DNA from 3 places in the Streptomyces sp. NPDC045431 genome. Region 1 is predicted to be linked to each of the others. Evidence: riboswitches for the same ligand, from Rfam matches in the RefSeq annotation. Region 1 holds a riboswitch; each other region holds the start of a gene.

The links. A riboswitch is a leader RNA that binds a small molecule or an ion and turns the genes downstream of it on or off. The one in region 1 is predicted to bind cyclic di-AMP.
Region 2: another riboswitch for cyclic di-AMP. It lies ahead of AB0A69_RS33275 (M23 family metallopeptidase); the one in region 1 lies ahead of AB0A69_RS19995 (LysM peptidoglycan-binding domain-containing protein).
Region 3: another riboswitch for cyclic di-AMP. It lies ahead of AB0A69_RS26695 (M23 family metallopeptidase); the one in region 1 lies ahead of AB0A69_RS19995 (LysM peptidoglycan-binding domain-containing protein).

What each region holds. Positions count from the first base shown of each region.
Region 1 covers NZ_JBEZAQ010000009.1:40,563-50,328, reverse strand. The annotation lists gene AB0A69_RS20030 (nitrate- and nitrite sensing domain-containing protein) at 1-1,721, shown strand, start outside; gene AB0A69_RS20025 (roadblock/LC7 domain-containing protein) at 1,718-2,125, shown strand; gene AB0A69_RS20020 (DUF742 domain-containing protein) at 2,122-2,487, shown strand; gene AB0A69_RS20015 (ATP/GTP-binding protein) at 2,474-3,070, shown strand; gene AB0A69_RS20010 (Tm-1-like ATP-binding domain-containing protein) at 3,074-4,318, opposite strand; gene AB0A69_RS20005 (transcriptional regulator) at 4,527-5,243, shown strand; gene AB0A69_RS20000 (nucleobase:cation symporter-2 family protein) at 5,393-6,838, opposite strand; cyclic di-AMP (ydaO/yuaA leader) riboswitch at 7,451-7,621, shown strand; gene AB0A69_RS19995 (LysM peptidoglycan-binding domain-containing protein) at 7,626-8,384, shown strand; gene AB0A69_RS19990 (hypothetical protein) at 8,392-8,667, opposite strand; gene AB0A69_RS19985 (class I SAM-dependent methyltransferase) at 8,754-9,509, opposite strand; gene AB0A69_RS19980 (aminotransferase class V-fold PLP-dependent enzyme) at 9,560-9,766, opposite strand, start outside.
Region 2 covers NZ_JBEZAQ010000034.1:11,131-20,896, reverse strand. The annotation lists partial or broken gene AB0A69_RS33295 (aminotransferase class I/II-fold pyridoxal phosphate-dependent enzyme) at 1-270, opposite strand, end outside; gene AB0A69_RS33290 (carboxymuconolactone decarboxylase family protein) at 312-785, shown strand; tRNA gene AB0A69_RS33285 (tRNA-Met) at 907-980, shown strand; gene AB0A69_RS33280 (PP2C family protein-serine/threonine phosphatase) at 1,212-2,273, shown strand; cyclic di-AMP (ydaO/yuaA leader) riboswitch at 2,501-2,636, shown strand; gene AB0A69_RS33275 (M23 family metallopeptidase) at 2,648-3,823, shown strand; gene AB0A69_RS33270 (PrsW family intramembrane metalloprotease) at 4,012-5,379, opposite strand; gene trmB (tRNA (guanosine(46)-N7)-methyltransferase TrmB) at 5,424-6,212, opposite strand; gene lhgO (L-2-hydroxyglutarate oxidase) at 6,299-7,471, opposite strand; gene AB0A69_RS33255 (MFS transporter) at 7,678-9,108, opposite strand.
Region 3 covers NZ_JBEZAQ010000016.1:91,362-101,127, reverse strand. The annotation lists gene AB0A69_RS26710 (GNAT family N-acetyltransferase) at 1-2,936, opposite strand, end outside; gene AB0A69_RS26705 (HPr family phosphocarrier protein) at 3,068-3,349, shown strand; gene AB0A69_RS26700 (GntR family transcriptional regulator) at 3,471-4,136, opposite strand; gene AB0A69_RS26695 (M23 family metallopeptidase) at 4,340-5,122, opposite strand; cyclic di-AMP (ydaO/yuaA leader) riboswitch at 5,135-5,301, opposite strand; gene AB0A69_RS26690 (pitrilysin family protein) at 5,530-6,897, opposite strand; gene AB0A69_RS26685 (pitrilysin family protein) at 6,924-8,309, opposite strand; gene AB0A69_RS26680 (DNA topoisomerase IV subunit A) at 8,504-9,766, shown strand, end outside.

The DNA.
Region 1 (9,766 bases):
CCTCCCGGGAGTTGAGCAACACCCGCTTCTCCGACTTCGTCAACGCCGTCGGCGCCCACCGCTACCTTTACGACACTTGGGTCGTGCCGTACCTGGCCCCCGACGAGAACGAGCTCTACACGCAGCTCGTCGGTTCGGACGCCTGGCAGACCAAGGGCCGTATCGAGAACGCGGTCATGTCCGACCACAAGGACCTCGACTTCGGCGTGAAACTGCCCCGCGAGGTGAGCGGGTGGCGGGCCGCGCACGCGAAATGGGCCCCGGAACTGAACGCGCTGAACGCCGAGCGTTCACGGGCGCTGCTCGCCCACGCCAACGCCAAGGCGGACGAGCTGGAGACCGAGGTCGCCTGGCTGATCGCGGGCAGCTCGGGCGCGCTGCTGGTGGTCGCGGCCGGTGTCGCCTTCACCACCCGTACGGTGCTGCGGCGCCTGAGGCGGCTGCACGAGAGCACCGTGACCGTCGCCGAGCGGACGCTGCCGGACGTCGTGGCCCGGCTCCAGCGCGGCCGGCCGGTCGACGCCGACGCCCTGCCCCGCATCAGCGGGGACCAGGACGAAGTGGGGCGGATCAGCGACGCGTTCGCACGGGTCGTCGAGGTCTCCGTGGACGGGCACCGGCAGCTCGCGGCGGAGCGCCACGGCTTCGGCATGTTCGCCTCGGGCATCGCCTCGCGCACCGGGAACCTGGTCAGCCGTCAGCTGACCCTGACCGAGGAGCTGCAGGACACCTTCGGTCACGACGAGACCCTACTGGCCCAGCTGATGCGGTCCGACCAGCTGACGGTCGGCATGCGGCGGCAGATCGAGAACCTGCTCATCCTGGCGGGCGGCGAGATCCCCGACCCGCACACCGAGCCCATGCGCGTCGCCGACCTGCTGCGCGAGGCGGCCGCCGAGGTCGAGGACTTCCGGCGGATCGAGCGGCAGGCGCTGGACGAGATCAGCGTGGAACCGCGGGTGATCAGCCAGATCAGCCACCTGCTGGCGGAGCTGCTGGACAACGCCACCCGGTTCTCCCCGCCGCGGTCGAAGGTCGTCATCCGGGCCGAACTCGTCGCCGACGGGCTGTCGGTCGAGATCGAGGACCGGGGGCCGCGCGTCACGCCGGCGGCGTACGAGGAGATGAACGGGCGCCTGCACTCGGCGCCGCCGTACGCCGTCCTCGCCGAGAACGCCCACCGGCTGGGCCTGTTCGTGGTCGGGCACCTCGCCGACCAGCTCGGGGCCCGGGTCACCCTGCGCAGGTCCGTGTACGGCGGCACGTCGGCGGTGGTGATCATCCCGGCCGAGCACCTCGTCCCGACCGAACCCGAGCCCGGCCCCGTACGGCGGCCGGCGCCCGTGCCCGTGCCACAGCGGCCCGAGCCGCGCCGCGCGGAGGAGCGCGTCGAGGAGCGCAAGCCCGAGCTGGTGCTGCACGTCGGCGAGGCCGGCCTGCCGGTGCGCCGCAGACAGGACCGGCTTCCGGTGCGGGCGCGGGGCGCCTCCGAGGACCCGCCGCGGGAGAGCGTGCCGGCACCGCGGCAGGGCGGCGCGCGGCCGCCGCTGCCCGAGCGCGTCCCCCAGACGCACATGGCGCGGCAGCTGCTCGAACCGCGCGCACCCGAAGCAACGGTCGCCCCCGACACGGCGACCCCCGAGGAAGTGGCCGACGCCTGGTCGGACTACGAACACGGAACCCAGCAAGTCGAACAAGAGCTCCGACGGGATCAGCCATGACGACGGCATCGAACGACATGATCTACAGCGTCCTGGACAACAACCTGAGCCGGATCGCCGGCATCCAGGGCGCCGTGCTCCTCTCCAACGACGGCATCAAACTCAGCGCCTACCTGCTGGACCGGCCCCAGGCCGAGCGCGTCGCCGCGGCGTCCTCCGGCATCGCCGCCACGATGAAGGCGATCTCCCGGGAGATCGACGGCGGCCGGGTCATCCGCCAGCTGGTCGAGATGGACGACCGGTACCTGTGCATCGTCGGGTGCGGCGAGGGCAGCACGCTCATCGTCGTGACCTCCCGCAAGGCGCGACTGGGCGAGCTGGGCGGTGAGGCGGTGCGTACCGCGCAGGCGCTCGGGGAGTGGCTGGGCACACCGGAACGCACCCAGGCGCCCACATCGTCATGACGGACGAGCCGCAGGACGCGGGCCGCCGGCGGACGCGGCTGTACGCCCTCACCGACGGCCGTACGGCCGCTCCGCACACCGCCCTGACCATGGACACCACCATCACGGCGGCGGCCGCCGCGGACGCGCGGAGCGGCCTGCCCACGGAGTGGCAGGCCGTCTTGGCCATGTGCCCGCCGCCGAACGGTCTGGCGGTCGCGGAGATCGCCGCCCGGATGCACATGCGCCTGACTCCGACGACGCTGCTCCTCGGGGAACTCGCGGACCGCGGGCTGGTCCACCACCGGCCGCCCCTGGAGGAGTCCGAGACCACCAACACCCGCCTGCTCATGAGAATCAGGGACAACCTTGCCCGTATCTGACTCCTCCTCCCCGGACTCGTTCCCGGAAGCGGCCCCCGTCAAGATCCTCATCGCCGGGGGCTTCGGCGTGGGCAAGACGACCCTGGTCGAGACGGTCTCCGAGATCGAGCCGCTGCGCACCGAGGAGCGGCTGACGGCCGCGGGGATCGGCGTCGACGACCTCGCGGGCGTCGAGTCGAAGGCCGTGACGACCGTCGCGATGGACTTCGGCCGGATCACGCTCACCGACGCCGGTGTCGTCCTCTACCTCTTCGGTACGCCGGGCCAGGAGCGCTTCTGGTTCATGTGGGACGACCTGCTGAACGGCGCGCTCGGCGCGGTCGTCCTCGTCGACACCCGGCGCCTGGAGCGCAGTTTCGCGGCCGTCGACTTCTTCGAGAGCCGCGGGCTGCCCTTCGTGGTCGGCGCGAACTGCTTCCACGGCGAACAGCCGTACACCGCCGAGGAGATCAAGGCGGCGCTGCGGCTGCGCGACCCCGGCACCCCCGTCCTCCTGCTGGACGCGCGGCGCCGGGGCGACGTGCGCGAGACGCTGCTCTCGCTCATGGACCTGCTCATCGCCAAGTCGGAGACCCTCGTCTGAGGTTCACCGGCCGCCGATCATCCGGTGCAGCAGCTCGGAGGCGGCGCGGCCGAACGACGGGTCGTTGAGGTGCGTGTCCACCTCGACGACCTCGACCGCGCTGCCCCGCACGCCGTCCCGCAGGGCGTCGAAGAGCGCCTTGTCGGCGGCCGGGTCGTGGTACGGCCCGCCCGGCGCACCCAGCGTGGACAGCCCGCGCAGCGGCAGGCACAGGGCGGTCGGGCCGGTGGCGGCGCGCAGTTTGACCGCGACGCGGCGGCCCAGTTCGGCGCACTCCTCCTCCGTCGTCCGCACCACCGTGATGGACGGGTTGTGTACGTGGACGTGCCGGTCGCGCATCCGCGCCGGGACGGTGTCCACGGGGCCGAACTTCACCATGTCGAGCGCGCCCGGGCTCACCACCTGCGGCACGCCGGCCCGCCCGGCGGCGGCGAGCCGGTCCGGCCCGGCGGTGAGGATGCCGCCGCACAGGTCGTCGGCGAGCTCGCAGACCGTCAGGTCCAGGACGCCGGCGAACAGCCGCTGCCCGGCCAGCGCTTCGAGGGTGCGGCCACCGGCGCCGCTGGCGTGGAACACGAGGACCTCGTAGCCGAGGTCCGTCATCCGCTCGCGGGCCGCGTCGACGCCCGGGGTGGTCACCCCCGCCATGCTCGCCGCGACCAGCGGCGCGCCGCCGTCCGCGCCCCACTCGGCGGGGACCAGCGCCCGGGAGGCCGCCGCGAAGCCCTCGGCCATGCCGGCGACCGCGTCGGCGGCGTTCGCGAGGATCGGGGCCGAGACCCGGTTCACCCCGGCGATGTCGACCACGCTGTACATCATGGTGATGTCGCTGGAACCGACGTACGGCGAGACGTCGCCCGCCGCCATCGAGGAGACCATCACCTTCGGCACCCCGAGCGGCAGGGCGCGCATCGCGCGGGTGGCGATGGAGGTGCCGCCGCTGCCGCCGATGGCCAGCACGCCGTGCAGCCGCCCCTCGCGGTGGAGCCGCAGGACGGTCGCCTCGGCGCCCCTGGCCATCGCCGTCACGGCCGCGCCGCGGTCGCCCCGGGCGCGGAGCGCCTCCAGGTCCACGCCGGCGGCCCGGGCCACCTCGGCGCGCTCCACGTCGGCGGGTATCCGCGGGGATCCGGCCACCCCCGTGTCGACGACCAGGACGTCCACGCCCCGCCGTAGCAGCCGCTCGCGCAGCCATCCGTACTCCAGCCCTTTGGTGTCCAGGGTCCCCACCAGTACGACCATCGTCATGACCGTACTTTCCAGCCGGCGGACCCCTCGCGGCAAGACCGCCCGCACCGTCGCCGTCCGACTACCGACCGGAAACGTTCGACCATCGAACGAAAGCCTACAAAGCCATATCGCCTTGCGATCTAAGGGAAGTTGACGCTTCCTACCACTGGAGCATCTGTTAGCCTGCCCGCTCCTGGATGTTCATCCACTCCCTTAGGTGTCCTTCGTGTACAGCACTCCCTTCTCCCCCCGAGAGGCCAGAGCGGCGCGAGCCCGGATGGGCCTGACGACCTCACAGGTGGCCCAGTCCATGGCGGCGTGCGGTGTTCCCGTCCACCCGGACCTGATCGCCGCCTGGGAACAGGGCTCCCATCTCCCCTCGGAAACCCACCTCTTCGCCCTCGCCGACGTGCTGTGGTGCCCCGCCACCGCGCTCATGGGGATCGAGCCGCGCACGCTGGCGGAACACCGGCTGGCCCGGCAGCTGAGCGTGGAGCGGCTGGCGGACCGGATCGGCATGGACCCCGCCGCGTACCGGGCGGCGGAGGCGGCGCACCGCTGGGACGGCGACATCCGGCAGACCAGGGCTCTGGTGGAGGCCCTGGGGCTGTCCCTGCGCAGGCTGGTGAGCATCATGGGCCGCGACGAGGAGCTGGCCGGGCTGCTGCGTACGGCCATCGAGGGACGCTGGAAGGCGTACGTGACGCCCGTCGCGGAGATCGTCGTCGTCGACGAGACCTCGGTGGGCGACGCCCTGCGCACGATGCACACGGAGTTCGCGGGGTTCGCCGAGCGGTACATGGGCCACCTGATGGCCCGCAACGACGACTCCCGGCTGAAGGAGGTCGCCGCGGAGCGCTCGGCGTTCCTGCACCGGCTCGTGGACCACTTCTGGGAGCTGATCGGCGAGGTGGGCGACGAGCCGCCGCCGCGCGGCTTCTGAGGCGCAGGAGGCGCAGGAGGCGCAGGAGGCGCAGGAGGCGCAGGAGGCGCAGGAGGCGCAGGAGGCGCAGGACGGCCGACGGCCCCCGGATGTCCGGGGGCCGTCGGTCGTCCTGCCGCGCTGCGCTGTCGCGCCGTCGCGAGAAGGGCTCAGCGCCACGCGCCGGCGCCGGGGGCCGACTGGGCGGCGGGGTGGGTGGGCCCGGCGGGCGGGGTCTCGTCCTCGTAGTCCTCCCAGTCGATCTCCATCGCCTTGCGCCGCGTGAACGCGTTGAAGAACAGGTTCAGCACGAGGGCGGTGAGACCACCCAGCGTAATGCCGCTGTCCAGCACCGCCCGTACGTCGTCCGGCATGCGCTCGAAGAACGGCTTGACCGTCGTGGGCAGCATCGCCGCGCCGAGGCTCACCGCCAGGATGATGGCGTTGCGCTCCTCGCGCAGGTCCACCTTGGCGAGGATCTGGATGCCGACCGCCGCGACCATGCCGAACATCGAGATCGCCGCGCCGCCGAGCACGGGGTGCGGGATCGCGGCGACCAGGCTGCCGGCCTTCGGCAGGAGCCCCAGCAGGATCATGAAGACACCGGCGGCCACCACCACGAAGCGGCTCACCACCTTGGACATGCGGACGAGTCCGATGTTCTCCGCGAATGCCACATAAGGGAAAGAGTTGAATATTCCGCCCAGCATCGTGGAGACGCCGTCGGCCCGCAGCGCGCGCGTGACGGTGTCGCTGTCGACCTTCTTCCGGGAGATCTCGCCGATGGCGTACACGTCGCCGGTCGTCTCCACCATCGTGATCAGCATGACGACGACCATGGCGATGATGGGCAGCAGCTCGAACTGCGGCATGCCGTAGTGGAAGGGCGTGGTGACGCCGAACCAGTCGGCGTCCGCCACCGCGTCGAAGTGTGCGTCCCCCAGGAGCCAGGCGACGGCCGTCCCCACGACGAGCCCGATGAGCACGGCGAGGCTGCCGAGGAACGGCTTGCCGAGCCGGACCACGACCAGGATCAGGAGCAGGGTGCCGAGCGCGTAGGCGAGGTTCTTCCCGGAGCCGTACGCGGGGTCGCCGATGAGGTGGGAGCCGCCGGCGGCGTTCTGGAGGCCCACCGGGATCAGCGTGATGCCGATGATGGTGAGGATCGTGCCGATGACGACGGGCGGGAAGTACTTCACCAGCCGGCCGACGAACGGCGCGAAGAGGAACGTGGCGATGCCGGCCGTGATGACCGCGCCGTAGACGACCAGCAGACCGGCGGTACCACCGCCCGCGCCTATGCCGATCGCGACCATGGGGGAGACGGCGGTGAAGGTCACGCCCTGCACCAGGGGCAGGCGCGCACCGATCCGCCAGACCCCGAGCGCCTGGATGATCGTGGCGATGCCACAGGTGAGCAGGTCCGCGTTGACCAGGTGGACCAGCTGCTCGTCGGAGAGCCCGAGGGCGTTGCCGAGGAGTACGGGGACGATGACGGCCGCCGCGTAGAACGCGAGGATGTGCTGGAAGCCGTAGAGCGTGAGCTGCGGGAGGGGGAGCAGTTCGTCGACGGGATGCGTCTGCGTCCCGGAGTGCCGTCGGGAGACTCGTGCCATCTCTGCCTTGCCTTACGAGAGGTAGGTGAATGAGAGAGGAGCCGACGCCTCGGAGCCCGGAATGTGTCAGGACGAGGCCTCGCCGGCCCGTACGGAGCCGACGTCTGGCGGAGTTGCCGACACCACGTCGCCCTGCACTGAGATGTGCGTCCTGGTTGGAGGACTTTCCTTCGATCGGCATGGCGAAGCCGCCTTGCGCATGAGATCCGCAGGTGGAGCCGATCGGGGCGCTCACCTTAGTTGACGTCGGACGTTCCTCGCGAGTAACCGGCACGACACTCACCGCTCCCCCGCCCCACAAGACGCACCTTTCGCCCGAACATCTCTGGTTTCACACATGTTCGTCCGACTCGCCTCGGTTCTCCGATAAGGCGACCCCGAGGGCGATTTGCTCGCGCCGTGACATGACTCACCTCCCGTTATTCGGGGTGCACGTCCTCCGCACCGCATTTCCCCTGCTGGGACAGGGAATTGACTTTCCGGCAGAACTCCCTTCATGGCATTTCCGTAATCGCGCGTGCGCTCTTCACGACTTGTTCCGGCCCGAGGCTCTCGCTTACCGTCACCGCAATCCGGTCGGACCGCCGAATCCTGCCGCCGTCCGGAAACCGCACCCACCCACCACCGACGTACGGCAGGAGCGGGGGAACCAGGTAAGCCGCCGGTCCGTGTATACGGAACGGCTTGGGGTGAAGTCATGTGCGCACGCGGTCGCGTGCGGATACGGCCGGGCATCTCCAGCCCGAACCCGACAGCTCACCTCGCAGGCGACGGAGAGGAATCCGCCATGCCCGCACAGGGTAAGCACCGCCGCCCCAAGAACAATCCGCTCGCCCGCCGTGTCGCCGCCGCGGGCACGGGCGGCGCCGCACTCGCCCTTCCCCTCTTCGGCGCGACCGCAGCCGAGGCGGCACCGAACGCGGTGCCGAACGCGGTGCCTTCCGCGGCCGTGGAAAAGGCCCCGGCGAAACCCGCCACCTATACCGTGGTCGCGGGTGACACCCTTTCCGAGATCGCGGCGGACCGTGGCGTCAGCGGCGGCTGGAAGAAGCTGTACGAGGACAACAAGTCGGTGGTCGGCGACAACCCGTCGCTCATTCGCCCCGGCATGAAGCTCACCATCGGCGCGAAGGCCAAGGCGAAGGCCGCGCCCGCCGCGCCCGCCGCCGCCGAGCGGGCCAGCCGCTCCACCGTGCGGCCGGCGCTCGCGAAGCCCGCGACGTACGCGAACAACCTCGACGGCTGGATCAAGGAAGCGCTCGCCATCATGGCCGAGCGCGGCATTCCCGGCTCGTACGACGGGATTCACCGCAACATCATGCGCGAGTCCTCGGGCAACCCGCTGGCCATCAACAACTGGGACTCCAACGCCGCCGCGGGCACCCCGTCCAAGGGCCTGCTCCAGGTCATCGACCCGACGTTCCGGGCGTACCACGTGCCCGGCACGTCGACCGACCCGTACGACCCGGTCGCCAACATCACCGCGGCCTGCAACTACGCGGCCGACCGGTACGGGTCGATCGACAACGTCTTCGGCGCCTACTGACGGGCGCCTACTGACGGGGGACGGTCGCCCCGCCGCCGGACCGTACGGCTTCCACGACGGCGTCGTGCAGCACGCGGCTGGCCTCCTCCGACGAGCACGGCACGGGGCTGCCGCTCATCGGGAACCAGTCGGAGGCCCCGCTGTGCTGCACGGCCACCCGCGCCTCGCCGTCGACCCAGGTCGTGTGCACGTCGAGTTCACCGGTGATGACACCGACCGTGTCGGTGCTCACGCCACCGCGTCCGGCGTAGACCCGGACCGTCGTCCACGATGCCCATGTCACGTTCCCATGCTGACCCCGCTCCGCCGGTCGCGCGACCGGCGGGGCGGGGCGGTTGCGTGAAGGAGCCGTGACGCTACGGCGCGTGGTCAGCGCACGGCCACGAGGACGTGGTTGTTGCCGAACTGCCAGACGGCTCCCGCCTCCTCGAAGCCCGCTTCGCGCAGCAGGGCGAGGTGCCCGGAGAGGGTCAGGTCGTTGCCCTCGCAGCGCGGGTGCCGGTGGTGGCGGTGGGCGGAGAACAGGGCGGCCAGCTCCGGGTCCGCGGCGACCCCGGACCACCAGGTCTCCCAGTCCTCGTCCGCGACGGCCGGTTCCCGCTCGGCCCGGCGCCGCCCGATGTGCAGGGCCAGCTCGCCGACCTTGGCGGAGTCGGGACAGATGTGGTCGCAGTTGACGAGGACCCCGCCGGGGCGCAGCCGCCCGGCGAGGTCGCGGTAGACCCGGCGCAGGGTCCGTTCGCTGAGGTAGTGCAGCGCCGTCGTGGAGACGGCCGCGTCCACCGGCCCGTCCGTCCCGGCGGCGTCGAGCCAGCCGGGCTCGCCGATGACGGCCTCCACGTACCGCACGGCCGGTCCGTAGTAGGCCCGGCCGAGCTCCAGCAGGCGCGGGTCGGCGTCGACCGCCACGACCCGGGCGCGGGGCATGCGGCGGGCCAGTCGCGCGGCCAGCGAGCCGGGCCCGCTGCCCAGGTCGAGGACGAAGGGCGCCCGCCGCTCCGCCGTCACGCCCTCGACGACGTCGGCGATGACGGTGAACGCCTCCTCGCGGTCGACCGCGTAGCGCTGCTGCTGCCTCTCCCAGCGGTCCACCCATCGCGCGGCCGCCACCGTACTGACACTCATGTCCTCTCGCGCCCCTGCCTTCTCACCACACCTCTAAACGGTCATGGAAATCATTGCAGACTGGCGAGCGTGGCGAGGAGCCCGTCGATCTCCTCGGGTGCGTTGTACACGTGCAGGCTGATCCGCACCGAGCCGTCCTCCGGGTCCGTCCCCGCCTGGCAGTGGCTGTCGGAGCGCACCATGAAGCCGTGGCTGTAGAGGATGAAGCCGAGGTCCTGCGAGCCGATCCCGCGGTGCCGGAAGGTGACGATGTGTCT
Region 2 (9,766 bases), on a different contig from region 1:
GCGGGCGGTGAGCCAGCCCTCGGCGACGAGTTCGGCATACGCGTCGGCGACCGTGTTGCGGGCCAGGCCCAGGTCGGCGGCGAGCGAGCGGTACGGCGGCAGGCGCGTGCCGGGGGCGAGCCGGCCGTCGCGTACGGCGTCGCGCAGGGCGGTGGTGAGCGCGGCGCGGCGGCTGCCCGTGGGGGACAGCTCCAGGTGGAGGTCGGCACCGATGCGTTCGGCTGCTTCGGACCAGGGACGGTCCGGTGAATTGACCCGAGATTCCGGCATGGAAATGCACCCTACAAGGGGTCTTTCCGGCCCGTAGATTCATGGTCATGACGAAGACGAACACGCACACGGACACCGTTTCCCGGATCAACTTCGCGAAGGCCGCACCTCAGGCGTTCAAGGCCCTGATCGGCTTCGACGCCGCCGCCCGCGAGGGCCTGGACCCCGCCCTCGTCGAGCTCGTACAGATCCGCTCCTCCCAGCTCAACGGCTGCGCGTACTGCCTGCACATGCACACCACCGACGCCCGCAAGGCCGGCGAGAGCGAGGAGCGGCTGCACATGGTCGCCGTCTGGCGGGACGCGGCGCACTTCTTCACCGAGCGGGAGCGGGCCGCCCTCGCCCTGACCGAGGCCGTCACGCTGGTCGCGGCCGGGGGCGTGCCGGACGAGGTGTACGCGCGCGCCGCCGCCCACTTCGAGGAGGGCGAGCTCGGGCGGCTGCTCGCGCTGATCTTCACCATCAACACCTGGAACCGCATCGCGATCAGCACCGCGAAGGTGCCGGGTGCGTGAGGGTGCCGGCTGCGTCGCCCGAGGGTGTCGGCTGCGGCCGTCGCGGGAGGCCGGTCGCGGGAGGCCGGTCGCGTAAATGGAGATGATCTTGCTCCGCATGGCGTAAGGTGGTGTTCACCGACGCGGGGTGGAGCAGCTCGGTAGCTCGCTGGGCTCATAACCCAGAGGTCGCAGGTTCAAATCCTGTCCCCGCTACTGATGACGAAGGCCCGGTGCCACAAGGCACCGGGCCTTCGTCGTATGTGCATGTCGTACGCCCTGGTCGCCCGGTCGGCCGATGGCGGGGCGTCGTGCGGCGCGGCTCCGGACGGCGTGCGCGCGGCCCGCCTACCGTCCGTAACCGTGGGCGACAACGGCGACAGGACCTGGAGTCGGAGCGCGCGGCGCGCGAAGGTGCGCCGCTTCCTCCGGGTGGTGCCCGTCCTGATGATCGTCGGCGGGGTGGTGTTCGACCTGCTGACGCCGCCCCGGTTCACGGCCGTGCCGCTGTTCACCGCCGCCCCGCTCGTCGCCGCGCCGTTCTTCACCGCGCGGATCACGCTGGTGGCCGGGACCGCCGCCCTTCTGGCGCTGGCCGGACTGCGCCTCCACAGCGGCACCCTGGACGAGGCGCCGTCCGTCACCGAGCTCGTCACCCTGGCCACGGTCTCGGCGTTCGCGCTGATGATCAACCGGGTCGTGCGGCGCAGCGATGAGCGGCTCGCCTCCGCCCGCGGCATCGCCGAGTCCGCCCAGCGCGCCGTGCTGCCGACGCCGGCCGAGCGGATCGGTGGCCTGCGGGTGGCGGCGCGGTACGAGGCGGCGCAGGCGGACGCGTTCATCGGGGGCGACCTCTACGCCGTGCAGGACACGCCCTACGGGGTGCGGCTGGTGGTCGGGGACGTACGGGGGAAGGGGATGGGCGCCGTCGAGGCGGTGGCGGTCGTGCTCGGGGCGTTCCGGGAGGCGGCCGAGCAGGAGAGCTCGCTGGAGGGGGTGTCGCAGCGGCTGGAGCGGGCGCTCGCGCGGGAGGGGACCCGGCGTGACGGGCTCGACGCCTTCGAGGGCTTCACCACCGCCGTCCTGGCCGAGGTGGCGCGCGGCGACGCGGTGGTGCGGCTGGTCAACCGCGGCCACCCGGAGCCGCTGATGCTGTACGCCGACGGGGGCCTGAAGCGGCTGGAGCCGACCGAGCCCGCGCTGCCGCTCGGGATGGTGGACCTGGGGCCGTGGCCCGACCGCGCGGACGAGGTGCCGTTCCCGCCCGGGGCGACGCTGCTCTTCTACACGGACGGGCTCTCCGAGGCGCGGGACGCGGGCGGGGCCTTCTACGAGCCGGCGGAGTGGCTGGCGGGGCGGAGCTTCGCGGGGCCGGGGGAGCTGCTGGACGCCCTGGTCGAGGACGTACGGCGGCATACGGGGGGCGGGGGGACGACCGACGACCTCGCGCTGCTCGCGGTGACCAAGCCCCAGGGGCAGCGGGCCGGGACGGTCCCGCACGGAGGGTGATCGGCGTGGAGCGCTCCGCATAACAGTTGACGAACCGTCAGGAAGTGTGGTGAGGCCCACGGGGCGTGAGGGGCAGTCAACTTGGCTGCTAATGCCCGTTTGTGGGGCGGTATGCCAGGGGCTAAGTAGTTAATGATCAGTAGGAACAGCTTGGAAACACGGCCCCGCGTCTATTAACGTTCGATAACGCAGCGCGGTCGTCCCAGCCGACGCAAGAGCGACGGCACCGTGCGCGCGCGCCGAATTCCGCAAGGGAACCGGGGAACCACCACCTTGGGGTGAATCGGGCCGCATCGCGGCCTGAAGGAGACCTTCCTGCTCCGAACCCGTCAGCTAACCCGGTAGGCGAGAAGGAAGGAAAGGAGTGCGCCCCCGTGGCGTCCAACAGGCCTGCCCCCGAAGCGCCGTCTGCCCCATCGGCCTCCCCGGCCCCTCATTTCGTCGATGCCTTCGGTCCGGGCCCCGGTTCCGGTTCCCCCGCTGAGAGTCAGGGTCAGTGGGAGGAGTGGAACCCCACCGAGGACACCGTCCGTCCCGTCCGCGGCCGCCATCGCGTGGTCAAGCAGCGCGGCGGGCTGGCCCGTAGCTCCACCGTCCTGGGTGTGGGCGTCATCGCGGCCGTCGGCGCGGGCGGGATGGCCACCGCGCAGGACAAGCCGCCGGTCTCCATATCCCTGCCCGACCTGCCCGGTGCGATAGCCGACAGCCTCCCGGACGCCGAGTCCATGCCGGGCATCGGCTCCCTGCTCTCCGACGACGGCGCCGATGACGGTGCGGACGGGTCCGACGGATCCGGCGCCTCCGCCGACGCCCAGCCGGCCGCCGCGCCGCTGACCACCGGGTCCTCCGCCGCCGAAGGGTCCGCCGGGGACCGCGCCGACAGCGGTGCGAGCGCGGGCGAGGCCCTGCGGGCCCGCATCCTCCAGCAGGCCGAGCAGCAGCAGGCGTCCGCGGACGCGGCGGCGAAGCTCGCGGCCGAGAAGGAGGCCGCCGAGCAGGCGGCCGCCGCGGCCAAGGCCCAGCAGACCGCCGCCGAGAAGGAGGCCGCCGCCGAGGCGAAGGCCAAGGCGGAGGCGGCGGCGAAGGCCGAGGCCGCCGAGGCCGCCGCGGCGGCCAAGGCGGAGGCCGAGCGCCTGGCCGAGCTCGCCGGCAGCTACGCGCTGCCGACCTCCTCGTACACGATCACCTCCACCTACGGCCAGGCCGGCAACATGTGGTCCTCCGGCTACCACACCGGCCTCGACCTCGCGGCCCCCACCGGCACCCCGGCCAAGGCCGTGCACGGCGGCACCATCAAGTCGGCCGGCTGGTCCGGCTCGTACGGCTACCGGATCGTCCTGGAGCTGGAGGACGGCACCGAGGTCTGGTACTGCCACCTCTCCTCGATGACGGTCGGCGCCGGGCAGAAGGTCGGCACGGGCGAGACCATCGGGCGCGTCGGCGCGACCGGCAATGTGACCGGGCCGCACCTGCACCTGGAAATCCACACGGCGGGCGGCGCCGGCGTGGACCCGCTGGCGTGGCTGCGCGGCAAGGGCCTGACGGTCTGAGGCCCGGCCCGCCCGCCTGAGGCCTGCCACTCCGCTGCCCCCTGCGGCCCGGCCCCCTGAGGCCTGGCAGTCCGCGGCCCGGCCCTGAGGCCCGGCCGCCCCGGCACTCCGGTGGCCCTGGCGTTCCACCCCCCGACGCCAGGGCCGCCGGTCTCCCTGTTCGGTCCGCCGCGCCCGCGCAACGCCGCTCAGACCCGGTACGGGTTGTAGCCGTCGTAGTCCCGGTGCGGAGGCGGCACCCACACCCGGCCCGTCGCGCGCGCCGCGTACGTCAGGGCCGGGCCCGCCACCGCCTTGCGCTGCCACAGGTGGTGCAGCAGCTCCTGCTCCCGCGCCACGAAGTCCGGGTCCGCCGCACCCCTGCGGGCCCGGTGGCGCAGGAACGCCAGCGTCGTCGCGAACGCCTCGTACTCGCCGACCGCCCGTGCCGCCGCCGGGCCGAAGGAGCGGGCCGCGTACCCGCGGGCCAGGCCGCGCGCCCGCATGGAGGCCAGCGCCAGCGGCTCGGTGGGCGAGAGCCAGCCGGCCGCCGCGTACGCGGGCAGCTCGCCGGATATGGTGCGCAGCTCGCGCTGGCGGGTCCAGATCACCAGCCAGGTCATCAGCCCGAAGGCTGGCAGCATGAACGCCGCGTAGACCGCGTAGAACCCCCAGGGGCCGAAGAACGACACCGAGCCGTTCCACATCGCGTGCATGCCCATCGCCAGCAGGAGCCCGAGCAGGGGCAGCGCGATGCGGCGTACGCGCTTGCGGCGCGCGCTGACGGCGGCGATGCCGAAGCCCAGGCCGGTGAAGACCGTGAACAGCGGGTGCGCGAAGGGCGACATCACGACCCGTACGAAGAAGGTCGCGGCCGTGACCGAGGCGAGGCCGGTCGCCCCGAGCTGCTGGTCCTCCCCGAAGGCGTTCCCCAGGTACAGGATGTTCTCGGTGAAGGCGAAGCCGGTCGCCGTGAAACCCGCCGTCACGACGCCGTCGACGACGCCCGTGAACTCCCGTCTGCGGAAGAGGAACAGCAGCAGCACGGCGACGGCCTTCGCGGTCTCCTCCACCACGGGCGCTATGACCGTCGCGCCGATCGTGTCCGCGGCCGTCGGATCGGCGGTGGCGGTGGCTATCCAGCGGTGCGCGAAGGTGTTCGCGATGATCGCGACGAGCGCGGCGGCGAAGGCGCCCCAGGAGAAGGCGAAGATCATGTTCCGCCAGGGGGCCGGTTCCACCCGGTCCAGCCACCGGAACGCCGCCAGGAGCAGCGGCACGGGCAGCAGGGCGAGCCCCAGTCCCACCAGGAAGCCCTCCGTGCCGGTCTGCTCCCGCACCAGCGCCAGGATCACCAGCCCGCACAGCGCGAGCACGGTGAACACCGAGCCGAGCCGCACCACCCGGCTGCGCCACAGGCGCCGCGGTTTGTAGCGCCAGCGGGCGCGCTCGGGCACGGCCTCGAACGACGGCTCGGGGTCGTACGCCGGGACAGCCGGCTGGGCCGGCTGTCCCGGGTGCGCCGCTTGTGCCGGTTGCGCTGCCTGCGCTGCGGGTTGCGGGAACGAGTGGGTCACACAACGACCCTAACGACGACCACTGACAGCCCGCGACGCTTTGGTTACGGCTGCGAGTCCGCGCGCTCCGCCCGCCGCCGGAACAGCAGGTCGTGCACCACGTGGCCCTTGTCCAGTCCCTGCCCCTCGAACCGGGTCAGCGGCCGGAAGGCGGGCCGGGGCGCGTAGCCCCCGTCGGCCTGGGTGTTCTCGAAGTCCGGGTGGGCGCTCAGCACGTCCAGCATCTGCTCGGCGTACGGCTCCCAGTCGGTCGCGCAGTGCAGTACCGCCCCGGGCTTCATGCGGGACGCGGCGAGCGTCAGGAACTCGGGCTGGATCAGCCGCCGCTTGTGGTGCCGCTTCTTGGGCCAGGGGTCCGGGAAGTACACGCGCACGCCGTCGAGGGCGTCGGGCGCCAGCATTTCGCGCAGCAGGATGATCGCGTCGCCGTTGGCCACGCGCACGTTGGTGAGGCCGGCCCGGTCCGCGAGGGCGAGCAGGTTGCCCTGGCCGGGGGTGTGCACGTCGACCGCGAGGATGCCGGTCGTCGGGTCGTCGGCGGCCATCCGCGCGGTGGCCTCGCCCATCCCGAAGCCGATCTCCAGCACGACCGGCAGCCCGTCGAACAGCTCGTCCAGGTCGAGCACCCGCCGGCCGTCGATGTCCAGCCCCCACCGGCCCCACAGCCGGCGCAGGGCGTCGGCCTGCCCGGGCGTGACGCGGCTGCGCCGGGGCTGGAAGCTGCGGATCCGCCGCTCGAAGTGCGACCCGGCGGGATCGGGCGCGGGACCCTCGGGGAAGCGGGGTTCACCCTTGGGCCGGAGGGGCGCGGCGGTTTCACGGATCTCAGACACAATGCCCCGATTCTACGGCCCCGGCCCACCGGGGCGGCAGGGCCGAAGGGCCCCGGGGCGCCCCGGTGGGCCGCTCCGGAGACGGGCTACCCCAGCTGCGCCAGTGCGCGCCGCGCCACCTCCCGGCCGATCGGGAGGGACGCCGTCGCCGCCGGCGACGGGGCGTTCAGCACGTGGACCGTGCGGGGCGCCTCGTGGATCAGGAAGTCGTCGACGAGCGTGCCGTCGCGCAGGACCGCCTGCGCCCGGACGCCCGCCGGGGTGCGGCGCAGGTCGCCGGGGCCGATCGCGGGCAGCAGGCGCCGCACCGCCTCCGTGAAGGCGCGCTTCGACGCGGACCGGCGCAGCTCGCCGGCGCCGTACCGCCAGTGGCGGCGGGCGATGTGCCAGGAGCCGGGCCACGTCAGCGTCCCGGCGAGGTCGCGCGGGCGGACGGTGGTCCAGCCGTACCCCTCGCGGGCCAGCGCGGGCACGGCGTTCGGCCCGACGTGGACGCCGCCGTCGATGCCCCGGGTCAGGTGCACCCCGAGGAACGGGAAGGCGGGGTCGGGCACCGGGTACACCAGGCCGCGCACCAGCTCCGGTCGGACCAGCTCGTAGTACTCGCCGCGGAACGGGACGATCCGCACGCCCGGCTCGTCGCCCGCCAGGCGCGCGACCCGGTCGCAGTGCAGGCCCGCGCAGTTGACAAGGGCCCGCGCGCGGACGATGTCCCCGGCGGCCGTACGGACGGCGACGCCCCAGGGGCGCCGGTCGACGGCGGTGACCTCCGCGCCGTACCGGACGTCCGCGCCGGAGGACTCCGCCAGCTGGGCCGCCACCGCGCCGTAGTCGCACACGCCGGTCGTGCCGACGTGGATGGCGGCGAGGCCCCGCACCTGGGGCTCGTACTCGCTGATCTGCGCCGGGCCCAGCTCCCGGACCGGGATGCCGTTCTCCCGGCCCCGCTGGACCAGCGCGTGCAGCCGGGGCAGCTCGTCGCGCTCGGTGGCGACGATCAGCTTGCCCGTGACCTCGTACGGCAGGCCGTACTCGGCGCAGAACTTCACCATCTCGGCCGCGCCGCGCACGGCGTACCGCGCCTTGAGGGAGCCGGGACGGTAGTAGATGCCGCTGTGGATCACGCCGCTGTTGCGCCCGGTCTGGTGGTGGGCGGGGCCGGGCTCCTTCTCCAGCACCACCACACGCGTCCCGGGCGCGGCGCGCGTGAGGGCGTACGCCGTCGACAAGCCGACGATCCCGCCGCCGATCACGAGCACGTCGCAGTCGAACCGGACGAACCGGTCGAACCCCTCGACCTGGGTCGAACCCTCACTGCCGTACGCGGACACCGTGCCACCTCCCACCCCAGATAGTGCACTGGCCCACTGACAATGGCGCTAAACCCGGTGGGACGCGGGTCACGCCCGGGTCTTACGCCCGGGTCTTACGCCTGGGCCTCACACCTGGGCCTCACACCTGGGCCTCACGCCGGTGTCATCAGCAGCGGCCGCGCCCGCTCCCGCAGCTCCACCACCCGCGGCTCGTCGCCGTACGGCTCCAGCCGGTGCAGCAGGTCCCGTACGTACTCGGTCGTACGGGCCGACGATATGCGCCCGGCCACCTCCACCGCGCGCGTGCCCGCCGCGCACGCCGCGTCCAGGTTCCCCGACTCCAGCTCGGCGACCGCGCTCACCACCAGCCGCAGGCCGTGCGAGCGCACGAACTCCTCCGTGGGCCGGGACAGGGCCTGCTCGGTGAACCGGCGCACCTGCCGCGGCGCCTTCAGATCGCGGTAGCACTCGGCGGCGTCCGCGCAGAACCGGTCGTACGAGTAGAAGCCCAGCCACGTGGGGTCCGCGTCGCCCTCCCGCGACCGCTCCAGCCACCCCTCCGCCGCCTTGAGCGCGGCCCCGGCGGCCACCGCGTCGCCCGCCTTCGCGTGCGCCCGCGCCTCCACCAGCCGGAAGAACGACATGGTCCGGGCCGTCGCCAGCCCCCGGTTGCGCTCCAGCGCCGCCTGCGCGAGGTCCACGCCCTCGTCGGCGAAGCCCCGGTAGGTGGCCTGCAGCGACATCGACGCCAGCACGTACCCGCCGAGCGGCACGTCCGCCGCCGCCCGCGCGAGCCGCAGCGCCTGGATGTAGTACCGCTGGGCCGCCTCCTGCTGGCCCGTGTCGAACGCCATCCAGCCCGCCAGCCGGGTCAGCTCGGCGGTCGCCCCGAACAGCGCCCGGCCCACCTCGTCCGAGTACGAACCGAGCAGCAGTGGCGCCGCGTCCACCCGGAGGCACTCCGGCACCATCGACGAGCGCCAGTCCCCGCCGCCGTACTTGGAGTCCCAGCGGCGCGCGTCCTCGGCCGCCTCGCGCAGCTTGGCCACGTCGCTGTGGCCCACGCGCACGAGCCCCGTCCCGTCCGGCCCGTCGTCCGGCGGCACCGACCGCTCCACCGACGAGTCGGCGGGGGTGATCAGCCAGCGGGACGCGGGCGTCGCGTACGCGCTCACCGCGAAGGAACCGGCCAGCGACTGCCAGATCCCGCCGCCGCCCGCCCGCCGCCCGGCCAGATCCAGCCGGTACAGCTCGGTCGCCGACTTGACCGCCTCGCCGACGTCGCGCGGGAAGGCGAGACCGACCTCCGGCGCCGGGTCGGCGTCCGCCAGGCCGATCTCGTGCAGCGGCACCGGACGGCCGAGCTTCTGCCCGATCGCGGCCGCGATGAGGTGGGGCGCGGCGCCCTGCGGCACCATGCCCTTCGACACCCACCTGGCCACCGACGTCTTGTCGTAGCGCAGGGTCAGACCGCGCTGCGCCCCGAGGTCGTTGACCCGCCGGGCCAGGCCGGCGTTGCTGATTCCCGCGAGGGCGAGAACGGTGCCGAGCTTCTCGTTCGGCCCGCGTTGCTCCCTGGACATGCGCCACCCCTCGACACCCAGACGGCCGCCGCACGCCAGGCATAGGCGCGCGGCATTCGTAAACCCAGCGTAGTTCGGCGGATCCCGACCGTTAAGAGGCAGTGTTCCGTATGGCGAGATTGTTGTGCGTACGGGCGGATGGTGAGGAGCGTGCGGTGTTCCGGACGCGCGCCCGCCACCCCTGCTCCGTGCTCCGGCCGTGTGGCCGTGCGCCCGCCCGTGCGCTCTGGCCCTGGTCGGAGGGGGAGCGCTTCCATGGAGCCTGCGTGGGTCGGCCCGCTGCGTACTGGAACCAGTGGGCTGGGGGACACCGCCGCCTCATTCCCCGCGGGTGGCGGACCGGTCCGGGAGGCGAAGGGCGCCTCCCGGACCGTCGATCCGTCCGGAGCCGTGCGTACGGAACCGTACGTAGGGAGCCATGCGTACGAACCTCCGTACGGATCCGATGCCGTGCGTACGGATCCGGTCCGAAGCCGGTACCGGATCTGTACGGATGCGGGGCAGATTGGCTGGATGATGCCCGTCGCCGAACCGGTCGAACCCTCTCCCCACCGACTCCGAACCGACTCCGAAGCATCGTCATCACCAACGTCATATCGCCCATGCCAGGGGCGTGTTCCCTTTTCCCGGGGGCGCGCCCGGGAGCCCTCTTGTGCGC
Region 3 (9,766 bases), on a different contig from region 1:
AGGACGGACAGGCCGCGCGGGGCGACGACGACCGGCTCCAGGCCGATGGAGACGATCTCCGGGTGGTCGTCGACGAGCCGGGAGACCCGCAGCAGCAGCTCTTCGAGGGCGGGGGTGTCGACCGGGTCCGAGCCGCGCCAGCCGAACAGCAGCGGCGCCGTGCGGATGGAGCGGATCTGCTCGGCGACGTCCCGGTCGGTGGCCGGAACCAGCCGGTGCGCGGTGTCGCCGAGCAGCTCGGAGGGTGCGCCCGCGAGGCCGAAGGACAGCACGGCGCCCACGCCCGGGTCGATGGCGGCGCGCACGACGGTGTCGACGCCGCGCGGCGCCATGGCCTGCACGACCGGCTGGAGCTCCGCGGGCTTGCCGAGCGTCTCGGTCAGCTCGGCGTATGCGGCGCGCAGCTGTTCCTCGGTGGCCAGGTCGAGGCGTACGCCGCCGAGGTCGGGGCGGTGGCGCAGGTGGGGCGCGGTGGTCTTGAGCGCGACGGGGTAGCCGAGGCGCTCGGCGGCGCGGACGGCGTCGTCGGGCGTGGGGGCGGCGAGGGCGGGGCGTACGTCGATGCCGTACCTCCCGAGCAGCTCGCGGGCGGCCGCGGCGTCGAGGGTGACGCCGCTCCGCTGTGCCGTGCGGTCGCCGCCGTGGTTGCCGCCGCCACTGCCACCGCTGCCGCCACCGTCGCCGTCGCCATCGGCGAGCAGGCGCTCGATCTGCGCGGCGGCCCCCGCCTCGTCGATCCCGTCGTAGTGGGGCACCCGCCCGGGCTCGGCGGCCTCCCGCCGCCACCGCGCGTACCGCACGGCCTGCGCGAGCGCACGGGCGGCCCGCTCGGCGGCGGGGTAGGCGGGGATGCGGTGGGCGCCGTCGGGGTGTGCCGGTGCCTGGGGGGACGGGGCCGGAGCAGGGAGGGGGTCTCCCCCACCCCGCCCCTTCCCGAAGCCCTCCGGGGGCACGGGGGCCGAGGCCCCCCGGCCCGCCGGGACCGCGCCGGCTCCGGCGACCGCGCCGCCCGCGGGCCCCGGCCGGTGGTCCGCGTCAGAGGGCGCGGGGGCCCTCGGCGGGGGTGCCGTGCCGGCGGCGGCGGACAGGGCGTCGGCCAGGGCGCCCATTTCGACGTGGACCACCAGGACCGGCTTCGTCGGCGCCGTCGCGGACGCGGCGCGCAGGGCGGCCGCGAGGACCTCGCCGTCGCCGGACTCGGTCACGCCGTTCTCGCCGACCCACGGGATCGCGGTGACCACCACGGCGTCACACGCGTCGTCGCGCAGCGCCTCCGCCAGCGCCGCGCGGAAGTCCTCGGGCGTGGCGGCGGTCGTCAGGTCGCGGGGCCGCAGCGGTCGCAGGCCCTCCGTCAGGCAGGCGTCGTACGTCAGGAGGCCGAGGGACTCGGAGTTGCCGAGGATCGCCACCCGGGGGCCGGCCGGGAGCGGCTGGCCGGCGAGGAGGAGGCCCGCGTCGACCAGCTCGGTGACGGTGTCGACGCGGATGACGCCCGCCTGCCGGAGGAGGGCGGACACCGTGGCGTACGGGATGCGGGTGACGGGCACCGCGTGGCCGGGCGGCGCGCTGCCGCTGTGGCGGGCGCCCTGGACCACGACGACCGGCTTCACCGCCGCCGTGCGCCGTGCGAGCCGGGTGAACTTCCGCGGGTTCCCGATCGATTCGAGGTACAGCAGGACGACGTCCGTGTCGGCGTCCTCGTACCAGTACTGCAGGATGTCGTTGCCGGACACGTCCGCCCGGTTTCCGGCCGAGACGAAGGTCGACAGGCCCGCCCCGCGCCGGTGCAGCCCCGCCAGCAGCGCGATGCCGATCGCGCCGGACTGGGTGAAGAGCCCGATCCGGCCCCGCGCCGGCGGGTGCGGCGCCAGGGAGGCGTTCAGCCGCACGCCGGGGGCGGTGTTGATGATGCCGAAGGCGTTCGGGCCGATGATGCGCATGCCGTACGAGCGGGCCTGGCGGACCAGCTCCCGCTGGCGCTCCCGCCCTTCGGCGCCCTGCTCGGCGTACCCGGCGGAGAGGACGACCAGCCCCTGGACGCCGTGCTCCCCGCAGGCGGCGACGGCTTCCGGCACGCGCTCGGCGGGGACGGCGAGCACGGCCAGGTCCACGGGCTCGGCGATGTCGGCGACCGAACGGAAGGCGGGGACCCCGTCCATGACGGACTCGCCCTCGGGCAGGGCGCGGTTCACGGCGTACGTACGGCCGGTGTATCCGGCGTCGAGGAGGTTGCGCAGGACCGTGCGGCCGACGCCGCCGGGTGTGCGGCCCGCGCCGATGACGGCGAGGGAGCCGGGGGCGAGCAGGCGCTGCACGGAGCGGGCCTCGGCGCGCTGCTCGCGGGCGCGCTGGACGGCGAGGGAGCGGTCGGTGGGCTCCAGGTCGAGGTGGAGGCGGACGGCGCCGTCCTCGAAGCTGCGCTTCTGGGTGTACCCGGCGTCCGTGAAGACCTTGATCATCTTGGTGTTGGCGGGCAGCACCTCCGCCGCGAACCGCCGGATGTCGCGTTCCCGCGCCACCGCCGCGATGTGTTCGAGGAGCGCGGAGGCCACGCCTCTCCCCTGGTGGGCGTCCTGGACGAGGAAGGCGACCTCGGCCTCGTCCGCGGGGGCGCCGGCGGGCAGGCCGCGCTCGTCGATCCGGTCGTAGCGGACGGTCGCGATGAACTCGCCTCCGACGGTCGCGGCGAGGCCCACCCGGTCCACGTAGTCGTGGTGCGTGAAGCGGTGCACGTCCTTGGCGGAGAGGCGGGGGTAGGGTGCGAAAAACCGGTAGTACTTCGACTCGTCGGAGACCTGCTCGTAGAAGCTGACCAGGCGTTCCGCGTCGTCCGGGGTGATGGGCCTGATCCGCGCGGTGCCGCCGTCGCGCAGCACGACATCGGCTTCCCAGTGGTCGGGGTACGCATGTTCCGGCTGATCCGACGGGGTCCGCATGGGCCCAGGTTACGGTGCGGGGCACCGGTCGCGGAGGTGCTGTGGACAGGGCACATTGATCAGGTTCGCATGCACACCGGAGAACATGAGAGAGTGGTCTAGACAACCCCCTGAACTCGAAGGGCAACACCATGGCTGAGCGCCGCGTCAACGTCGGCTGGGCCGAGGGCCTGCACGCCCGCCCCGCCTCCATCTTCGTCCGTGCCGCCACGGCCGCCGGCGTCCCCGTGACGATCGCCAAGGCCGACGGCAACCCGGTGAACGCCGCGTCGATGCTCGCGGTCCTCGGCCTGGGTGCGCAGGGCGGCGAGGAGATCGTGCTCGCGTCGGACGCGGAGGGCGCGGACGCCGCTCTGGACCGCCTGGCGAAGCTGGTCGCCGAAGGGCTCGAGGAGCTTCCCGAGACCGTCTGATCCGTCTCGGATATCTCCGGCGCCTGCCTGATATCGCAGCGGAGCCGTATCGCCCCGGAATTCCCGGGTGATACGGCTCCGCTTTTCGTTTCGGTGAATCTTTCTGTATACGGTCTCGCTGTTAAATGCGGGCGCTCGCCGTGTTGACGCGATGTTGCGGAGTCCTCACACGCAGCCGGTGCGCGCCGAGCGAGCGTTCGGTGTGCAGGGCGGTGAGCGCCCGGGCCCGTTCCGCGTCGCCGCGCGCCACCGCGTCGACGATCGCGCCGTGCTCGGCCCACGCCTCCACGGGCGCCGCCGGCTGCTCGACCGCGTACATCCAGGCGATCTTGTGGCGCAGCTGGGTCAGCAGGGCGGTCAGGCCCGGACTGCCGGAGGCCTGGGCGAGCGTCTCGTGGAACCAGCCGCCGAGCGCCCGCAGGTCCTCCCCCTGACCCCGGCGCGCCCGCTCCTGGCCCAGTCTGACCAGGCCCCGCAACACCTTGAGGTGCGCCTCGGTACGCCGCTGGGCCGCGCGCGCCGCACCGAGCGGCTCCAGCAGCGCCCGGACCTCCAGCAGGTCGGCCGCCTCCTGCTCGGTGGGCTCGGCGACGCACGCCCCGGCGTGGCGGCGGGTGGTGACGAAGCCCTCGGACTCCAGCGTCCGCAGGGCCTCGCGGACCGGGACGCGGGAGACGCCGTAGCGGCGCGCCAGCTGCTCCTCGGTGAGGCGGGCGCCGCGCGGGAAGACGCCGGAGACGATGTCGTCGCGAATCGCCGTGCATACCGAGTGCGCGGGAATGCGCATACCGAACCTCCGACGTAATGCGCGCGAAACAGCGTGCGTCCGACCGATGTGACGAGTGTTCAGCGACTCTATGACAACGGGACTGAATTTCCGATGCCCGGTCGAAATCCATGGATATCTTTTGGCCAATGGCCGCACGAAGCCGCACGAAGAAGGCCCCGGCTCGGATGGGGAGCCGGGGCCTTCTTCGCGGAATGTGCGGGTCAGACGTTGACGCCGTGCGAGCGCAGGTACGCGACCGGGTCGATGTCCGAGCCGTACTCGGCGCTCGTGCGGGCCTCGAAGTGGAGGTGCGGACCGGAGGAGTTGCCGGTGGAGCCGGAGAGGCCGATCTGCTGGCCGGGCATGACCCGCTCGCCGACCGAGACGCTGACGGAGGAGAGGTGGCCGTACTGCGTGTACATGCCGTCCGCCATCCGGATCACCACGTTGTTGCCGTACGCGCCGCCCCAGCCCGCCTCGACGACGGTGCCCAGGCCCACGGCGACGACCGTGGAGCCGGAGGCGGCGTGGAAGTCGACGCCGGTGTGGCTGCCGGAGGACCACATGGCGCCGCCGGTCTGGTAGCCGGTGCTGACGTACGAACCGGCGACCGGGAGCGTGAAGGAGTTCAGGCGCTTGCGCTCGGCCTCGCGGGCGGCGCGCTCCTCCGCCTCGCGGGCGGCCTTGACGCGGGCCTCGGCCTTGCGCTTGGCCTCGGCTTCGGCCTCGGCCTGGGCGGCGGCGCGGGCGGCGGCCTCCTCGGCCTCACGCTCCTGCGCCTCGGCCTGGGCGTCCACGCTCTCGGCGAGCGTGTCGGTGATGACCGCCTGGTTGAGGCCGGTGTCCTCCAGTGCGCGGACGTCCGCGTCGGCGGCGAGCGCCGGGGAAGCGAGGGTTCCGATGACGCCGGTGGTGGCGATGGCCGCCACGCCGGCGACGTGTGCGCTCTTACGGCTCAGGCGGCTCGGGGCACGGTGCTTCCCGGTGGCACGGGTGAACGCCATTCGGTGGCTGATCCTTTCCTTCCTTCTCGCCTACCGGGTTAGCTGACGGGTTCGGAGCAGGAAGGTCTCCTACGGACCCCTCCGCACGGATGCGAAGGCGTCCGATTCACCCCAGGGACTTCGTGTGGGTCCCCGGCTCCCCGGGCTCGCGCCCGATGGGGATTCGGCGATGGCTGCCCGGTGCCGCGGATGCGGCGGGTACGGCGGGCGGACAGCGCATCAGACGCTAAGCGGCTGATCTTTCAATCACCAAACGGACACGGTTTTTTGTAGCGCACGCCACAGGGCAGACACGTAACCTCCGCAACAAAACGGACATGCGGCGGACCGGGGAACAGACAGCGGAACCCCGGCATCCGCATGGATGCCGGGGTTCCGCTGGTGACGCGCGGCCGATCCGCCGTCAATCAGCCGCTGACGACGCTGACTTCGCCGATACCGAGCGCCTCGACCGGCTCCTTGATCTGCGCGGCGTCGCCGACGAGCACCGTGACGAGACGGTCCACCGGGAAGGCGCTGACGACCGCGGCCGTGGCCTCCACCGTCCCGGTCTCGGCCAGGCGGGCGTACAACCGCGCCTGGAAGTCGTCCGGGAGGTGCTGCTCGACCTGGTCGGCGAGGGTGCCCGCGACCGAGGCCGCCGTCTCGTACTTGAGCGGGGCGACGCCCACGAGGTTCTGCACGGCGACGTCCCGCTCGGCGTCGGTCAGGCCCTCGGCGGCGAGGGTGCGCAGCACCTTCCACAGGTCGTCGAGCGCCGGGCCGGTGTTGGGGGTGTCGACGGAGCCGCTGATGGCGAGCATCGAGGCGCCGTTGCCCTCGGGACCGGAGCGGAGCACCTGGCCGAAGGCCCGTACGCCGTAGGTGTAGCCCTTCTCCTCACGCAGGACGCGGTCCAGGCGCGAGGTCAGGGTGCCGCCCAGGCAGTAGGTGCCGAGCACCTGGGCCGGCCAGACGCGGTCGTGCCGGTCGGAGCCGATGCGGCCGATCAGCAGCTGCGTCTGCACGGCGCCGGGGCGGTCGACGATGACGACGCGGCCCGTGTCGTCGGCCGTGACGGGCGGTACGGGGCGGGGCTCGGCGGTGTCGCCGGTCCAGGCGCCGAGGGTGTCGGCGAGCACCGCGTCGAGGTCGACGTCCGTGAGGTCGCCGACGACGATCGCGGTGGCCGTGGCGGGCCGGACATGGGCCTCGTAGAAGGCCCGTACGGCCGCGGAGTCGATGCGCTCCACCGTCTCCAGGGTGCCCTGGCGGGGGCGGGACATCCGGGAGTCGGCCGGGAACAGCTCCTTGGAGAGCTGCATGGCGGCGCGGCGCGCCGGGTTGGCGATCTCGTGCGGGATCTCGTCGAGCCGGTTGCGCACCAGGCGCTCGACCTCGCTGTCGGCGAAGGCGGGCGCGCGCAGGGCGTCGGCGACCAGGCCGAGGGCCTTGGCCAGCCGGGAGACCGGGACCTCCAGGGAGACGCGTACGCCGGGGTGGTCGGCGTGTGCGTCGAGGGTGGCGCCGCAGCGCTCCAGCTCGGCGGCGAACTCCTCCGCCGAGTACTTGTCGGTGCCCTCGGACAGCGCCCGGGCCATGATCGTGGCGACACCGTCCAGGCCCTCGGGCTCGGCCTCCAGGGGGGCGGCGAGGGAGATCTCGACGGCCACGACCTGCTGGCCGGGGCGGTGGCAGCGCAGCACGGTCAGACCGTTGGGCAGGGTGCCGCGCTCGGGGGCGGGGAAGGCCCAGGGCCTGGCGGTGCCGGGCGTGGGCTGCGGGTGGAACTCCATGGACGTCAGGGACACAGCGGCGTCGCTCACTGGTCGGCCCCCTCTTCTTCCTCGCTGCGGTCGGCGTCGCTCTGGTCGGTGTCGCTGTCGGCGGCCCCGCCCTGATCACCGTTGACGGGCTCGTAGACCAGTACGGCCCTGTTGTCCGGGCGCAGGCGGGCCTTGGCGACGGCCTGCACCTCCTCGGCGGTGACGTCCAGGACGCGCTGGACGGCGGTGAGCGCGAGCTGCGGGTCGCCGAACAGCACGGCGAACCGGCACAGCTCGTCCGCGCGGCCGGCGACCGTGCCGAGCCGGTCCAGCCATTCGCGCTCCAGCTGGGCCTGGGCCCGCTCCATCTCCTCGGGCGTCGGGCCCTCGGCGGCGAACCGGGCCAGCTCCTCGTCGACCGCGGCCTCGATGTCCGGCACCTCGACGCCGCCGGACGTCTTCACGTCCAGCCAGCCCATGGAGGGGGCCCCGGCGAGGCGCAGCAGGCCGAAGCCGGCGGTCACGGCCGTACGGTCGCGGCGCACCAGGCGGTTGTGGAGCCGGGACGACTCACCGCCGCCGAGGACGGTCAGGGCCAGGTCGGCGGCGTCGCACTCGCGCGTGCCGTCGTGCGGCAGGCGGTAGGCGGCCATCAGCGCGCGGGCCGGGACGTCCTCCACGATGACCTCGCGCAGCTGCTCGCCGATGACGTCGGGGAGCGTGCCGTCGCGCGGCGGCTGCTTGCCGTCGTGGGCCGGGATGGAGCCGAAGTACTTCTCGATCCAGGCGAGCGTCTGCTCGGGGTCGATGTCGCCGACGACGGACAGCACTGCGTTGTTCGGCGCGTAGTACGTACGGAAGAAGTTCCGCGCGTCCTCCAGGGTGGCGGCGTCGAGGTCCGCCATGGAGCCGATCGGCGTGTGGTGGTAGGGGTGGCCCTGCGGGAAGGCGAGGGCGGTGAGCCGCTCGAAGGCGGTGCCGTACGGGACGTTGTCGTACCGCTGGCGGCGCTCGTTCTTGACGACGTCCCGCTGGTTCTCCATGGACTCGTCGTCGAGCGCGGTGAGCAGCGAGCCCATCCGGTCTGCCTCGAGCCACAGGGCCAGCTCCAGCTGGTGGGTGGGCATCGTCTCGAAGTAGTTGGTCCGCTCGAAGCTCGTGGTGCCGTTGAGGGAGCCGCCGGCGCCCTGGACGAGCTCGAAGTGGCCGTTGCCCTTGACCTGCGCGGAGCCCTGGAACATCAGGTGCTCGAAGAGGTGGGCGAGGCCGGTGCGGCCCTTGACCTCGTGGCGCGAGCCGACGTCGTACCAGAGGCATACCGCGGCGACCGGGGTCAGGTGGTCCTCGGAGAGCACCACGCGCAGGCCGTTGGCCAGCCGGTGCTCGGTCGCTGTCAGTCCGCCGGAGCCGGCCTGGGCTGTGGCCGTGTGACCCATGGGCATGTACGTCCCTTCGATCGCGATGCGAATGTCGTGCCGTGAAAGTCCTGCCACTGTATGCAAGCGCACCGACGGTCGCGGAAGTTCCCGTCCGGCCCGATCGTCCCTCTTCCGGGTCGCGGTCGGGGTTGTCAGTGGGACGGTCCACAATGGTCGGCGACAGATCAGCCTTTGCCTGGTGAAGGAGCGCAGCCGCGATGGCCCGCCGCAGCACGAAGACCGCGCAGCCCGACGACTACGAGGAGCGGATCCTCGACATCGACGTCGTCGACGAAATGCAGGGCTCCTTCCTCGAGTACGCGTACTCGGTGATCTACTCCCGGGCCCTCCCCGACGCCCGCGACGGCATGAAGCCGGTGCACCGCCGGATCGTGTACCAGATGAACGAGATGGGCCTGCGCCCGGAGCGCGGGTTCGTCAAGTGCGCCCGGGTCGTCGGCGAGGTGATGGGCAAGCTGCACCCGCACGGTGACGCGTCGATCTACGACGCGCTGGTGCGCATGGCGCAGCCGTTCTCGATGCGCCTGCCGCTGGTCGACGGCCACGGCAACTTCGGCTCGCTGGGCAACGACGACCCGCCGGCCGCCATGCGGTACACCGAGTGCCGGATGGCCGACGCGACGTCGCTGATGACGGAGTCCATCGACGAGGACACCGTCGACTTCACACCCAACTACGACGGCCAGGAGCGCGAGCCGGTCGCGCTGCCCGCGGCCTTCCCCAACCTGCTGGTCAACGGCGCGTCCGGGATCGCGGTCGGCATGGCGACCAACATGCCGCCGCACAACCTGGGCGAGGTCATCGCCGCCGCCCGCCACCTGATCAAGCATCCGGGCGCCGACCTGGAGACCCTGATGCGGTACGTGCCGGGTCCGGACCTGCCGACCGGCGGCCGGATCGTGGGCCTGTCCGGGATCAGGGACGCGTACGAGACGGGCCGCGGAACCTTCAAGATCCGCGCGACCGCGACCGTGGAGAACGTGACGGCGCGCCGCAAGGGCCTGGTGGTGACGGAGCTGCCCTTCACGGTGGGCCCGGAGAAGGTGATCGCCAAGATCAAGGACCTGGTGGCGGCGAAGAAGCTCCAGGGCATCGCCGACGTCAAGGACCTCACCGACCGCGCGCACGGGCTGCGGCTCGTCATCGAGGTGAAGAACGGCTTCATCCCGGAGGCCGTCCTGGAGCAGCTCTACAAGCTGACGCCGATGGAGGAGTCCTTCGGCATCAACAATGTGGCGCTGGTCGACGGGCAGCCGCTCACGCTGGGCCTCAAGGAGCTGCTGGAGGTCTACCTCGACCACCGCTTCGAGGTCGTACGGCGCCGCAGCGAGTTCCGGCGCGGCAAGAAGCGCGACCGGCTGCACCTGGTCGAGGGCCTGCTCGTCGCACTCCTCGACATCGACGAGGTCATCCGGCTGATCCGGTCCAGCGACAACTCGGCGCAGGCCAAGGAGCGGCTG